3 regions of the Streptomyces sp. NPDC049813 genome follow, and region 2 is predicted to be linked to each of the others. Evidence: riboswitches for the same ligand, from Rfam matches in the RefSeq annotation. Region 2 holds a riboswitch; each other region holds the start of a gene.
What was found. Region 2 has a riboswitch for cobalamin ahead of metE (5-methyltetrahydropteroyltriglutamate--homocysteine S-methyltransferase). Riboswitches for the same ligand answer to the same signal wherever they lie in the genome.

Region 1 (4,203 bases), on a different contig from region 2:
CGCCGCACCATGTCGTCCTCGTAGATCGCGTCGATCTCCTGGACGTCGTCGAACGTCAGCTCCTCGAAGGCCTTCGTGGCCTTCTGCAGGCTGCTGTAGAACTTCGCGCGCCGCTCCTGCACCCGCAGTTCGGGATCGGACTCGACGGCCTCCGCGACGAGCGTGCGCACCGAGTCGTACGCCTCGCGGGCCCACTCGCCCGCCTCCTCGTCCTCGTCCAGCTCGTCGATCAGGGACAGGTGGCGCTCGGCCTCCTCGCGCAGCTGCGCCGGCGCCTCGATCTTCTGCCCCGCCGCCGTCTTGACCTCGCCCTCCTCGGCGATCCTGCGGACGTACTCGAGCCGGTCGCCGGTCCTGGACTCCTCGGCGACGGCCTTCTTCAGCTCGTCCGCCCGCACGATGTCGCGGGCCAGGCCCGAACGGAGCGCCGGGTCCTCGCCGAGGCGGTCCATCAGCGCCTTGCGGGCGGCCTCCGCCGTGCCCGGGTCGGCGAGGATCGCGGCCCGCAGCGCCGTCGGGTTCTCGGCGACCTCCAGCGCCTTGGTCGGCCGGATGCCCTCGGCCTCCGCGGCCTCGGTGATCGCCTGGCCGCGCACCGAACCGGCGCTGGAGCGCGACACGTAGTAGGACAACCAGAGCTCGGCGTCCGGCAGTTCGATGCCGGCGCCCGGGGTCAGGGCCTCGAACTGGGGCACCACCCCGTCGTCCGCCGCCCGGTCCCACGCCTTGTAGAAGCGCATGACGCGGTCGGCCGAACACTCCGCCAGCTCGGCGAACCTGCGCGCCGAGACCTTGGGTGTCTCGCCGGCGCTCTGGCCGCCGGGCCGGACGCTGCGGGCCACCTTCAGGGCGAAGGTCCAGCCGCCGGTCCGGGCGTAGCCGCCGAACGCCCGGGCGTCGGCGACGACGGCCTCCGCCACGTCGCCTGCGCCCGGCTCGTCATCCTCGTCGGCCGCGCTTTCCGCGCCGTCCTGGGGCTCCTCGTCGCGTCCGGCGGCCGGGGGCTGCCAGAAGTTCTCGTCCGCACCGGAGCCGGCCGGTCGCGCCTGCGGCACCTCGGTCGTGGACCGCGGCTCCGCGGCAGGCGCCTGCCCGGCGTCCGCGCTGGACGGCAGGACGGCCTCGGACGAGTCGGTGGCTACGGTCACGTGCGTACTCCTGCGTGTTCGGGCGGCTGCGGTTCGACGCGACACCCTATCGCTCCCGCCGTCGCCGGAGCGTCCCTGACGTGCCGGGACGGGCGGTCCGCCGGTGCCCGTGACCGGGCCCGCCGGCCGCAGTTCCCCCTTCTGCGGCCGGCGGGCCCGGGCCTCGACCATGCGCCGCGGCGGGAGAGCGAGGGCACGGGAGGCTCTGCACAGCACTATCGCAGCGGACACCGCCGCCGGGAGCGGGCCGAGTGACCCCGGGTGGGGGGCCGAACGGCCCGCGTCGCGTGAACGGCCCGCGCTCAGCCGCTCCCGGCGACCCGGGCCGACCACCGCTGCTCGACCCGGGCGAGGCGCCAGTACGCGAGCGCCGCCGCCCAGACCACCACGAACAGGCCGACGATGACGTAGCCGACGTTGTCGAGGTCGAGCCCGGCTATCCAGCCGGTCACCGCGTCCGAGAGGGAGAGCTTCTCGTGCAGGACGCCGACCAGCTCGATCGTGCCGATGAAGAACGCGACCGCGATCGACAGGCCGGTGATGGTGAGGTTGTAGAACACCTTGCGCACCGGGTTCGAGAACGCCCACTGGTACGCGAAGTTCATGAACGTCCCGTCGAGCGTGTCGAACAGGCTCATGCCCGCCGCGAACAGCAGCGGCAGGCACAGGATCGCGTACCAGGGCAGCCCGGCCGCCGCGCCGCTGCCCGCCATCACCATCAGCGTCACCTCGGTCGCCGTGTCGAAGCCGAGCCCGAAGAGGAAGCCGAGCGGGTACATCTGTCCCGGCCGGGTGATCGACCGGGTGAAGCGGCCCAGCACACGGTTCATGAAACCCCGGGAGTCCAGGTGCGCTTCGAGCTCCCGCTCGTCGTACGAGCCCCCGCGCATCGCCCGGAAGACCTTCAGGATGCCCAGCAGGGCGACGAGGTTCAGGGCGGCGATGAGGTACAGGAACGTACCGGAGACGGTCGTGCCGACGACACCGAGCGCCTGGTGGGTGCGGGACTCGTCGTTCAGCAGGATGCCCGCGAGGGCGGCCCCGCCCGCGACCAGGGCGGCCATCGCGACGACCACGCTGGAGTGGCCGAGCGCGAACCAGAACCCCACGGAGACCGGTCGTCTGCCGTCCGCCATCAGCTTGCGGGTCGTGTTGTCGATCGCCGCGATGTGGTCGGCGTCGAAGGCGTGCCGCATGCCGAGGGTGTACGCGGTGACGCCCAGGCCGATGCCGAAGGCCTTGTTGCCGACCTCGTAGTGCTCGGGGACGACGAGCAGGAACAGCACGCCGAACGCGACGACGTGCAGGGCCGCTATCACCGCCAGGAGCCCCGCGGTGCGCACGGTGTCCTCGCGGCGCCAGCGGAAGGCGGGCGGCCCGGCGGGCCGCGCAGGGGAGTTTCCGGGCAAGGTCATGCCTTGATCACGCTCCAGCACCTCGTGGAATCACTTCGTGAGATGCCGTGGCCGGTCTCCTGGCTTACGGGCGTGCCACGCCGCTCCGGCCTTCCCAGCCGCCGGGCGGCGGCCAGTGGCACGGTGGAGCGGTGCGTCCCGCGCCGTCCCGGGGGCGGAGCGGGGCCCGATCACAGTGGCGAGGGCCGCTCCGGACTTGACCCCTGGGGGCCGTCACCGGTCTTCCCGAGCACCACGGCCCGATCACCCTAGTCGACGCGCTCGCCGGCGCCGACGGGCGGTCAGGCCGGCCGGCGTCCGCGCGCCCGTGCGATCTCCTGGTAGGCCTTGTCCCGGCCCTCCCAGTGCGAGCCGTCCACCGACTTGCCGGGCTCCAGGTCCTTGTAGACCTCGAAGAAGTGGGTGATCTCCAGGCGGTCGAACTCCGGGATGTCCTCGATGTCCTGGATGGCGGCGTGGCGCGGATCGTGGGCGGGGACGCAGAGGATCTTCTCGTCGGGGCCCTTCTCGTCGCTCATCACGAACATGCCGATGGCCCGGCACTCGATGGTGCAGCCGGGGAACGTGGCGTCGGCGGTCAGCACGAGCGCGTCCAGCGGGTCACCGTCGCCGCCGAGCGTGCCGTCGATGTAGCCGTAGTCCGCGGGGTACTGGGTCGAGGTGAACAGCATCCGGTCGAGCCGGATCCGCCCGAGCTCGTGGTCCATCTCGTACTTGTTCCGGGACCCCTGCGGGATCTCCACGATCACGTCGAACGCCTCGCCCCGCGTCTCGCTGCCGCCCAATGTGGCCTCCTTGCCGCATTGCCGCCCGCTCGGATGCCACCGAGTGTGCGCCGTGGGCGGCGAGGGCGGAACCCCTGCGACCGCGGCGGAGTTCACACCGCGGGCGTGAGGGGGAGGACGAGTTCGGGGCGGTCCCAGGCGACGGCGGGCGGACGGGCGGCTGCGGTGCCGGTGCGCACGGCGCCCACGCTGCGGTAGAAGCCCTCGGCCGGTGGGTGCGCGACGACCCGGACGTGGTCCAGGCCCGCGGCGGCGGCCTCCTCGCGCATGTGGGCGACGAGCAGCCGGCCGATGCCCAGGCCCTGGGCGTCGTTCGCGACGAACATCAGGTCCAGCTCCGGCGGGGCGAGGAGCAGCGCGTAGAAGCCGAGAACGCGGGCGGGACGGTCCCGCGCCGTGTCGGTCGCGACGAAGACCCGGTGCGCCTCGATGTAGTCGGGCCCCATCCGGTAGCCCGCGACCATCGACGCGTACTGCCCCTCATAGGCGCGGGAGCCGCGCACGAGCCGGGTCAGCCTCTTGGCGTCGCCCGCGGTGGCCCGCCGCACCGTGACGGCCGGGTCGCGGCCGGGGCGCGTCAGGATCGAAGTCATGAAGCGAGTATTACGCATCCGGCCGGGTGTCAGCGGGTCGGGACCGTCGAGTGGACCTGGCGCAGGAACGCGGCGTTGTCCGGGGTACGGCGCAGCGTGTCGAGCAGCGACTCGTAGGCGCTGTGGGGGTCGCGGCCCTGGAGGGCCCGGCGCAGCCCGCGGACGGCCGCCGACTCCGCGGCGGACAGCAGGAGTTCCTCGCGGCGGGTGCCGGAAGGGGCGAGGTCGACGGCGGGGTGGACGCGGCGGTCGGCGAGGGCAC
Region 2 (4,203 bases):
CCCGGTGACCCACCCCGCCGTGTGATACGACGCGTCGGGCCGGGGCGGCAGGCACCCCGGCCCGACGCGTTCCCGTGCCGCCGTCAGGCCCTGGCCGCGCCCAGCTCGGCGCGGACGGCACGCGCAGCCGCCACGAGGTTCTCCAGGGAGATACGGGTCTCGGGCCAGCCGCGGGTCTTCAGGCCGCAGTCGGGGTTGACCCACAACCGCTCGGCCGGGATGGCCTCAAGTCCCGTGCGCAGCAGGGCGGATGCCTCCGCCACGCCGGGGACGCGGGGGGAGTGGATGTCGTAGACACCCGGCCCTGCCGCACGCGGATAGCCGTGCTCCGCCAGCTCATGGGCGACCTGCATGTGGGAGCGGGCCGCTTCCAGGCTGATGACGTCGGCGTCGAGATCGTCGATGGCCTGGACGATGTCCCCGAACTCCGCGTAACACATGTGCGTGTGGATCTGCGTCCGGGCCCGCACGCCCGCGGTGGTGAGGCGGAACGCCTCCGTGGCCCAGGCGAGATACGCGGCGCGGTCGGCGGCGCGCAGCGGAAGCGTCTCACGCAGCGCTGGCTCGTCGACCTGGATGACCGACGTGCCGCTCGTCTCCAGGTCGGTGACCTCGTCGCGCAGGGCGAGGGCGACCTGCCGTGCGGTGTCGCCGAGCGGCTGGTCGTCGCGGACGAAGGACCAGGCGAGCATGGTCACCGGCCCGGTGAGCATGCCCTTGACCGGCCGGTCCGTGAGCGACTGGGCGTACGTCGTCCAGCGCACCGTCATCGGCTCCGGCCGGGAGACGTCCCCGGCCAGGACCGGCGGGCGGACGTAGCGCGTGCCGTACGACTGGACCCAGCCGTGCCGCGTCGCGAGGTATCCGGTGAGCTGCTCCGCGAAGTACTGGACCATGTCGTCGCGTTCGGGCTCGCCGTGCACGAGGACGTCGAGGCCCGTCTTCTCCTGGAAGGAGACGACGTCGCGGATCTCGTCCCTGATGCGTGCCTCGTAGTCCGCGGTGTCCAGGCGTCCGGCCCGCAGGCCGGCCCGGGCGGACCGCACTTCGGCGGTCTGCGGGAACGAGCCGATGGTGGTGGTCGGCAGCAGCGGCAGCGCGAGGTGGGCGCGCTGGGCGGCGGCCCGCTCGGCGTACGGCTGCGCGCGGCGGCCGTCCGCGTCCGTCACCGCCGCCGCGCGGGCCCGGACGGCCGGATCGCGGGTGAGGGGAGAGGCGGCCCGCGAGGCCAGATCCGCCTTGTTGGCGGCCAGTTCCGCCCTGATGCTGTCCGTGCCCTGGGCGAGCCCCCGGGCGAGGGTGGCCACTTCGGCGGTCTTCTGCCGGGCGAAGGCGAGCCACCGCAGGATCTGCGGGTCGATGTCGCGTTCCGGCGCCGTGTCCAGCGGGACGTGCAGCAGCGAGCAGGACGCCGCGACGTCGACGCGGTCCGCGAGGCCGAGCAGGGTGCCGAGCGTGGCCAGGGACCCGGCGAGGTCGTCGACCCACACGTTGCGGCCGTCGACGACCCCGGCGACCAGTCGCTTTCCGGGCAGCCCGCCGATGGCCGCCAGGGCGTCCAGGTTCGCGGCGGCGGCGCCCGTGAAGTCGAGGGCGAGGCCGTCGACCGGCGCCTTGGCCAGCACCGGCAGGGCCGCGCCGAGCCGGTCGAAGTAGGAGGCCACCAGCAGTTTGGGCCGGTCGGTGCGGGCGCCGAGGTCGCGGTAGGCGCGGGCGGCGGCGTTCAGCTCCGCCGGGGTGCGGTCCTGGACCAGGGCGGGCTCGTCGAGCTGCACCCATTCGGCGCCCGCCGCGCGGAGGTCGGCCAGCACCTCGGCGTACACCGGCAGCAGCCGGTCCAGCAGGGTCAGCGGATCGAAGCCGGCGGCGACACCGGGCGCGGGCTTGGCGAGCAGGAGGTAGGTCACCGGACCGACGAGGACGGGGCGGGCGGCCAGCCCCAAGGTGAGGGCCTCCGCCAGCTCCGTGACCTGCTTGGCGGAGTCGGCGGTGAACACCGTGTCCGGCCCCAACTCCGGCACCAGATAGTGGTAGTTGGTGTCGAACCACTTGGTCATCTCCAGCGGCGCGACGTCCTGGGTGCCGCGGGCCATGGCGAAGTACCCGTCGAGGGCGTCCGCGTCGACGGCCTCGCGGTGCCGCGCCGGGACGGCCCCGACCATGACGCTCGTGTCCAGGACGTGGTCGTAGTACGAGAAGTCGCCGGTGGGCACCTCACCGAGGCCCGCGGCGGCGAGTTCCCGCCAGTTCGTGCGGCGCAGGTCCGCGGCGGTGGAGCGGAGGGCGGCGGCGCTCACGCGGCCCTTCCAGTACCCCTCGATCGCCTTCTTCAGCTCGCGGTCGTGGCCCTGGCGGGGGTAGCCGTACACGGTGGCCCGCGCCGTCGCGGCGGCAGCGGCGGTCTTCGTGGTCACGGAGATCTCCTTCGAGAGACGTATCCCTGGGATCCCGGGGACCCGCACGCACGAAGGAGTCACACACCGCGGGCTGCCCGCGCCGAGGCACGGTCGTCCGCCGCATGTGTACGCCGACCCGCCCACGAGGTCACCGGGATGTCCGCGTACGCGTCGTACGCACACGGGCAGTCGGCAGGTCTTCGGACTCGCGAGCACGTCCGTCCGGACCGGACGGGACACCTACTGGCCGTCGCTTCCCAGCCCCCTGTCTCGGGGGCCAGTGCGTATGACGGCGGTCGTTCTCGCTCACCGCTGCGGGGCAGTCCCGGATTCCCACCGGGTTCCCTCTTGCGACGCCCTGCCTGGCGGACAGGACGAACCGACTGCGGACGCCACCCTACGAGGCGGCGCCGGCCGACACCCGCACCGTCCAGGATCCGGATTGTGAGATGAGCCACGCAAGGGACGCCGCTGCTTCCGGACGGACCGCAGCCGGCACCCCGTCACTCCGCCCCGGACACGGGCAGCGCGGGCACGCCCGGCACCGCCGCGCCGGGATGAAACCCGGAGGGGGACGCAGTCTGGTCGAGGGCACGTTGGCGGCACTCGGGAGCTGGGGGCTCGAACAAGGAGAGGAACTGCTCGACGCGCAGGAGAAGGCGGACCGGCCGGGTCGGGCTCAGCGCTGATCCCGAGGCGGGGTGGCGGAACGGGGAGGCCGGGCCCGGCCCGTCGCGGGGCCGGAACCGTGCGGGACGACCGTGAGCGGCTCAGCCGGACCGCTGCGGTGAGCGGAGCACGAGCAGAGTGATCTCGCTGGGTGCGAAGACGCGGAACGGCGGACCCCAGAAACCGGTGCCGCGGCTGGTGTAGAGGAGGGTGCGGGCGCCGTGCCGGCTGAGGCCCGCGAGAGCCGGCTGGTCGAGGCGGACCAGGTAGTGGAAGGGCCAGATCTGGCCGCCGTGCGTGTGGCCGGACAGCTGGAGATCGACGCCACCGGCTGCGGCCCGGTCGACGAACGTGGGCTGGTGCGCCAGGAGCAGCACGGGCAGCTCGGGATCGGCGCCTTGCAGGGCCCCGGCCAGATGCGCGCCGTGTCCGGCCAGCCCGGACGACTCGGCGGTGACGTCGTCCACACCGGCGACCACGAGGGTGTCACCACCGCGTTCCAGCAGCAGATGGCGGTTGCGCAGCGGCTCCCAGCCCAGCTCGTCCATGAGGTCGACCCAGCCCTGGGCCTCGCTGTAGTACTCGTGGTTGCCGGTGACGTAGACCCGGGCCCGGGAGGCCCGGACGGTCCCGAGCGGGGCGGCCTGGGGGCGGCGGCGGCCGGCCGTACCGTCGGCGATGTCGCCGGTGTGGCAGACCAGGTCGGCCTCCAGGGAGTTCACCCGCTCGCAGACCCGCGCGGACCAGCGGGCGCGGTCGAGCGGGCCGTAGTGCGTGTCCGTGATCAGGGCGACGCGCGTGCCGTCCAACCCGGCTCCCAGGCGCGGCAGCCGCACCTCCAGGTGGCGCACCCGCGGCACCCGGCGGGCCTCGGCGTACCCCCAGACGAGCAGCACGGCCGCCACACCGAGGATCGCCCATGTCACGGCGCGGGCCCGGTCCTGGCCCGTCCCGACGCCGCCCACGGCCAGGGCGAGCCGCAACAGGACGCCGAGGACGACGGACCAGGTGAACACCACCCAGCCCACGCCGAGCAGCGTGTCCCCGACGATCGCCGCCCGGTCCTGCTGGCGCCGGCCGTGGCCGCGCATCATGGCGAACGGCATGGTGATCAGGGCGAGTCCGCACAGCACGGTGC
Region 3 (4,203 bases), on a different contig from region 2:
CGACCCCGTACAGCTTCCCGGTGGTGGTGGGGGAGTCGCTCATGCCTGGATCTCCACCTCGGTCGCTATGGCGTTGAGCGCGGCGGCGGTGATGGCGCTGCCGCCCCGGCGCCCGCGCACGATCAGGTACTCCAGGCCGAACTCGTTCGCGGCGAGCGCGTCCTTGGACTCCGCCGCCCCGACGAACCCGACCGGGATGCCGAGCACCGCGGCGGGCCGCGGCGCGCCCTTGCCGATCATCTCCAGGAGGTGGAAGAGGGCGGTCGGCGCGTTGCCGATGGCGACGACGGCGCCGTCCAGCCGGTCCCGCCACAGCTCCAGGGCCGCGGCGCTGCGCGTCGTGCCCAACTCGGCCGCGAGCGCCGGGACTTCCGGCTCGTTCAGCGTGCAGAGGACCTCGTTGTCGGCGGGCAGCCGCTTGCGGGTGACGCCGCTGGCGACCATCCGCGCGTCGCACAGGATCGGCGCCCCGCCGCGCAGGGCCGCCCGCGCCTTCGCCACGACACCGGCGGAGTGGCCGATGTCCCGGACGAGATCCACCTGACCACAGGCGTGGATCATGCGGACCGCCGCCTGGGCGACGTCGGCGGGCAGCTCCGCGAGGCCGGCTGCCGCCTCGGCGCGGATGGTGGCGAAGGACTCGCGGTAGATCGCGGCGCCGTCCTTCTCGTAGTCATACACGGGGTTCGGCTCTTTCGGTCGTGACGGCGTACGTGCCGTCGGGGCGGGCCACGACGTCGACGTAGGGTCCGGCCGGGTGACCGCAGCGGCGCTCACAGCCGGACCAGTAGGTGGGCAGGTGCGGGTGCTGGGCCGTCGCGTCGGCCCGCACGTCCGCGTGGGCCTTCGCGCAGCCGGGGCGGCCGATGCAGGCGCCGACGCGGGTCCAGGGGGACGCGGGGTCGGTCTCCAGGCCCGTGCGGGTCAGCTCCGCTGCCTGTGCTGTTGTGGCGCCGGGGATGACGATGTCCTTCCAGGGGGTCAGGCGGAGTTCTCCTGGGGGGAGTTGGGCGGCCAGGTCGGTGAGGGCCTGCCACTGTGCGGCGGTGACCGCGCCGAACCGGGGGGTCACGGTGAGGGCCCCCGCACCCTGTCCGGCCGCGCCGGCTTCTGCGGACGGCCCGTCGAATTCAGCGCCCTCTGGGGGCAGCGGCGTTCGAGCGGACGGCCCGTCGAATTCAGCCCCTCCGGCGATTGAGGAGCGGGGTCCGGGGCGGAGCCCCGTGGCCTTCGCACCGTTGCCGGTGGCGTGCTGATCGGCCCGTGCGACGCCGTCGTGGCTGGTCGCGCAGTTCCCCGCGCCCCTGGCAGGGCTGGTCTCGATGCCGCCCTCTGTGAGCGCCGCGTGCAGGCGAGTGGTCAACTCCGGCGCGGGCAGGCCCAGTTCTCGGACCCGCCAGACCCGTCGGGCAGGGACGTCGCGCGCGGCCTCGACGAAGACCTCCGCCGCGAGAACCGCGGCCCGCGCCGCGTCCTCGTACCGCACCCCGAACTCCGCCCCGCCGACCACGAGCACCGCGGAACCGTCCGGGCAGCCGCGCAGCAGCACGTCCGGGCCGAGACCGGCCACGTCCCCGCGGCCGTCGTCGAGCCCGAAGAGGAACCGGCCGGACAGCGCGGGCGTCACGGAACTCGCCAGCACCGCCGCGTCGAGCCCGGTCAGCCAGGCCCGTACGTCCACGGACCCGAGACCGTCGAGCCCGGACATCGGCGAAGCCACCACGTTGCGGACCCGCTCGTGCGCGGGCGACGGCAGCAGCCCGGCCGCGCCGAGCAGCTCCGCGAGCTCCCCGCCGCACCCGTCCCGCACCCCGCGCAGCTGCACGTTCCCCCGCGAGGTGAGGTGCAGCGAGCCGTCGCCGAGCCGGCGGGCCGCGTCACTTAGCGCCCGCGCCCCGGCCGCGTCGAGCACCCCGCCGGGGATGCGGACCCGCGCCAGGAAACCGTCGTCCGCCGCGTGCAGCCGCAGCGCGCCGGGACACGCGTCGCCCCGGAACGTACCGGGCGTTCCGGACGTGTCGGGGCCGACGGGTATGGGGGAGGCGGGCATGCGACGGAGCATACCCACCGGGTGTGACCGGCTTCCCGTACCAGGTCATGCCCCCGACCCGTACGATGACCGCGGCGGTCCTGTCCGGCCCGCCACCATCGCCAGCGACGGCGACAGGGGAGGAAGCCCGGTGCGATTCCGGCGCGGTCCCGCCACTGTGAGCCCTCTCATACGCAGAGGGTGAGCCAGGAACTCCCGCCGTCAGAACCCACCCGGGGCGCGGACACCCCGAGGAAGGCCAGCCGACGCATGCCCCAGCAGCCCTCACGGCCCGCGCAGCTCCTGCTCCTGTCGACGTCCGACACCGACCTGCTCAGCGCCCGCGCGGCGAACACCGCGGCCGGCGCCCCGGTCACGTACCGCTTCGCGAACCCCTCCCGGATCGACGTGGCGAGCGAGCTGGACGCGCTGCTCGACGGGGTCGCCCTCGTCGTCGTCCGCCTGCTCGGCGGGGTCCGCGCCTGGCAGGACGGCATCGACCGGCTGACCGCCGCCGGTCTCCCGCTGGTCGTGCTCAGCGGTGAACAGGCCCCGGACGCCCAGCTGATGGCGGCCTCCACCGTCCCCGTCGGCATCGCCGCCGAGGCCCACGCCTACCTGGCGCACGGCGGTCCCGCCAACCTCGCCCAGCTGGCGGCGTTCCTCTCCGACACGGTCCTGCTGACCGGCCACGGCTTCGAGCCCCCGGCCTCCGCGCCGACCTGGGGCCCCCTGGAGCGCACGCCGTCGCAGACCGCGGGGCCGACCGTCGCCGTGCTCTACTACCGCGCCCACCACATGAGCGGCAACACCGCCTTCGTCGGCGCCCTGTGCGACGCGATCGAGCGCGCCGGAGCCCGCCCGCTGCCGCTCTACGTGGCCTCGCTGCGCGCCCCCGAACCGGAGTTGATCGACGCGCTGCGCCCCGCCGACGCCATCGTCACCACCGTCCTCGCGGCGGGCGGCACCCGCCCCGCCGAGGCGAGCGCGGGCGGCGACGACGAGGCATGGGACGCGGGCGCCCTCACCGGCCTCGACGTGACGATCCTCCAGGCCCTGTGCCTGACCTCGTCCCGCGCGGACTGGGCGGCCAACGACGAGGGCGTCTCGCCGCTGGACGCCGCGAGCCAGATCGCGGTACCGGAGTTCGACGGGCGCCTCATCACCGTCCCGTTCTCCTTCAAGGAGATCGACGAGGACGGCCTGCCCGCCTACGTCGCCGACCCCGAGCGCGCCGCCCGCGTCGCCGGGATCGCCGTCCGCCACGCCCGCCTGCGCCACATCCCCGCCGCGGACAAGAAGCTGGCCCTCGTCCTGTCCGCGTACCCGACCAAGCACTCCCGGATCGGCAACGCGGTCGGCCTGGACACCCCCGCCTCCGCGATCGTCCTGCTCAAGCGGCTCATCGCCGAGGGCTACGACTTCGGGGACACCGCCGAGATCCCCGGTTTCGCCTCCGGTGACGGCGACGAGCTGATCCGCGCGCTCATCGACGCGGGCGGCCACGACCAGGAATGGCTGACCGAGGAGCAGCTCGCCCGCAACCCCGTCCGCATCCCGGCCGCCGACTACCGGCGCTGGTACGTGACGCTGCCGCAGGAACTGCGCGACGCCGTCGAGCGGCACTGGGGCCCGCCGCCCGGCGAGATGTTCCTCGACCGCTCCCGCAACCCCGAGGGCGACATCGTGCTGGCGGCCCTGCGCCGCGGCAACCTGCTCGTCCTCATCCAGCCGCCGCGCGGCTTCGGCGAGAACCCGATCGCGATCTACCACGACCCGGATCTGCCGCCCTCGCACCACTACTTGGCGGCCTACCGCTGGATCGCCGCCTCCGCCGACGACGGAGGTTTCGGCGCCGACGCGATGATCCACCTCGGCAAGCACGGCAACCTGGAGTGGCTGCCCGGCAAGAACGCGGGCCTGTCCGCCGCCTGCGCCCCCGACGCGGCCCTCGGCGACCTGCCGCTGGTCTACCCGTTCCTGGTCAACGACCCAGGCGAGGGCACCCAGGCCAAGCGGCGCGTCCACGCCACCCTCATCGACCACCTGGTGCCGCCGATGGCGCGCGCCGACTCCTACGGCGACATCGCCCGCCTGGAACAACTCCTCGACGAGTACGCCCAGATCAGCTCGATGGACCCGGCGAAGCTGCCCGCGATCCGCGCCCAGATCTG

Region 1: it holds a riboswitch for cobalamin, as region 2 does, so the genes downstream of both, ACIBW6_RS17125 (HoxN/HupN/NixA family nickel/cobalt transporter) here and metE (5-methyltetrahydropteroyltriglutamate--homocysteine S-methyltransferase) in region 2, are expected to answer to the same signal.
Region 3: it holds a riboswitch for cobalamin, as region 2 does, so the genes downstream of both, cobN (cobaltochelatase subunit CobN) here and metE (5-methyltetrahydropteroyltriglutamate--homocysteine S-methyltransferase) in region 2, are expected to answer to the same signal.

What each region holds. Positions count from the first base shown of each region.
Region 1 covers NZ_JBITLI010000007.1:117,782-121,984, forward strand. Annotated here, with positions in the region: gene ACIBW6_RS17120 (hypothetical protein) at 1-1,148, opposite strand, end outside; gene ACIBW6_RS17125 (HoxN/HupN/NixA family nickel/cobalt transporter) at 1,451-2,563, opposite strand; cobalamin riboswitch at 2,595-2,815, opposite strand; gene ACIBW6_RS17130 (inorganic diphosphatase) at 2,845-3,348, opposite strand; gene ACIBW6_RS17135 (GNAT family N-acetyltransferase) at 3,441-3,941, opposite strand; gene rho (transcription termination factor Rho) at 3,971-4,203, opposite strand, start outside.
Region 2 covers NZ_JBITLI010000014.1:73,479-77,681, reverse strand. Annotated here, with positions in the region: gene metE (5-methyltetrahydropteroyltriglutamate--homocysteine S-methyltransferase) at 84-2,414, opposite strand; cobalamin riboswitch at 2,570-2,795, opposite strand; gene ACIBW6_RS26240 (metallophosphoesterase) at 3,167-4,203, opposite strand, start outside.
Region 3 covers NZ_JBITLI010000006.1:133,820-138,022, reverse strand. Annotated here, with positions in the region: gene ACIBW6_RS15545 (precorrin-2 C(20)-methyltransferase) at 1-43, opposite strand, end outside; gene ACIBW6_RS15540 (precorrin-8X methylmutase) at 40-681, opposite strand; gene ACIBW6_RS15535 (cobalamin biosynthesis protein CobG) at 674-2,050, opposite strand; cobalamin riboswitch at 2,142-2,268, shown strand; gene cobN (cobaltochelatase subunit CobN) at 2,300-4,203, shown strand, end outside.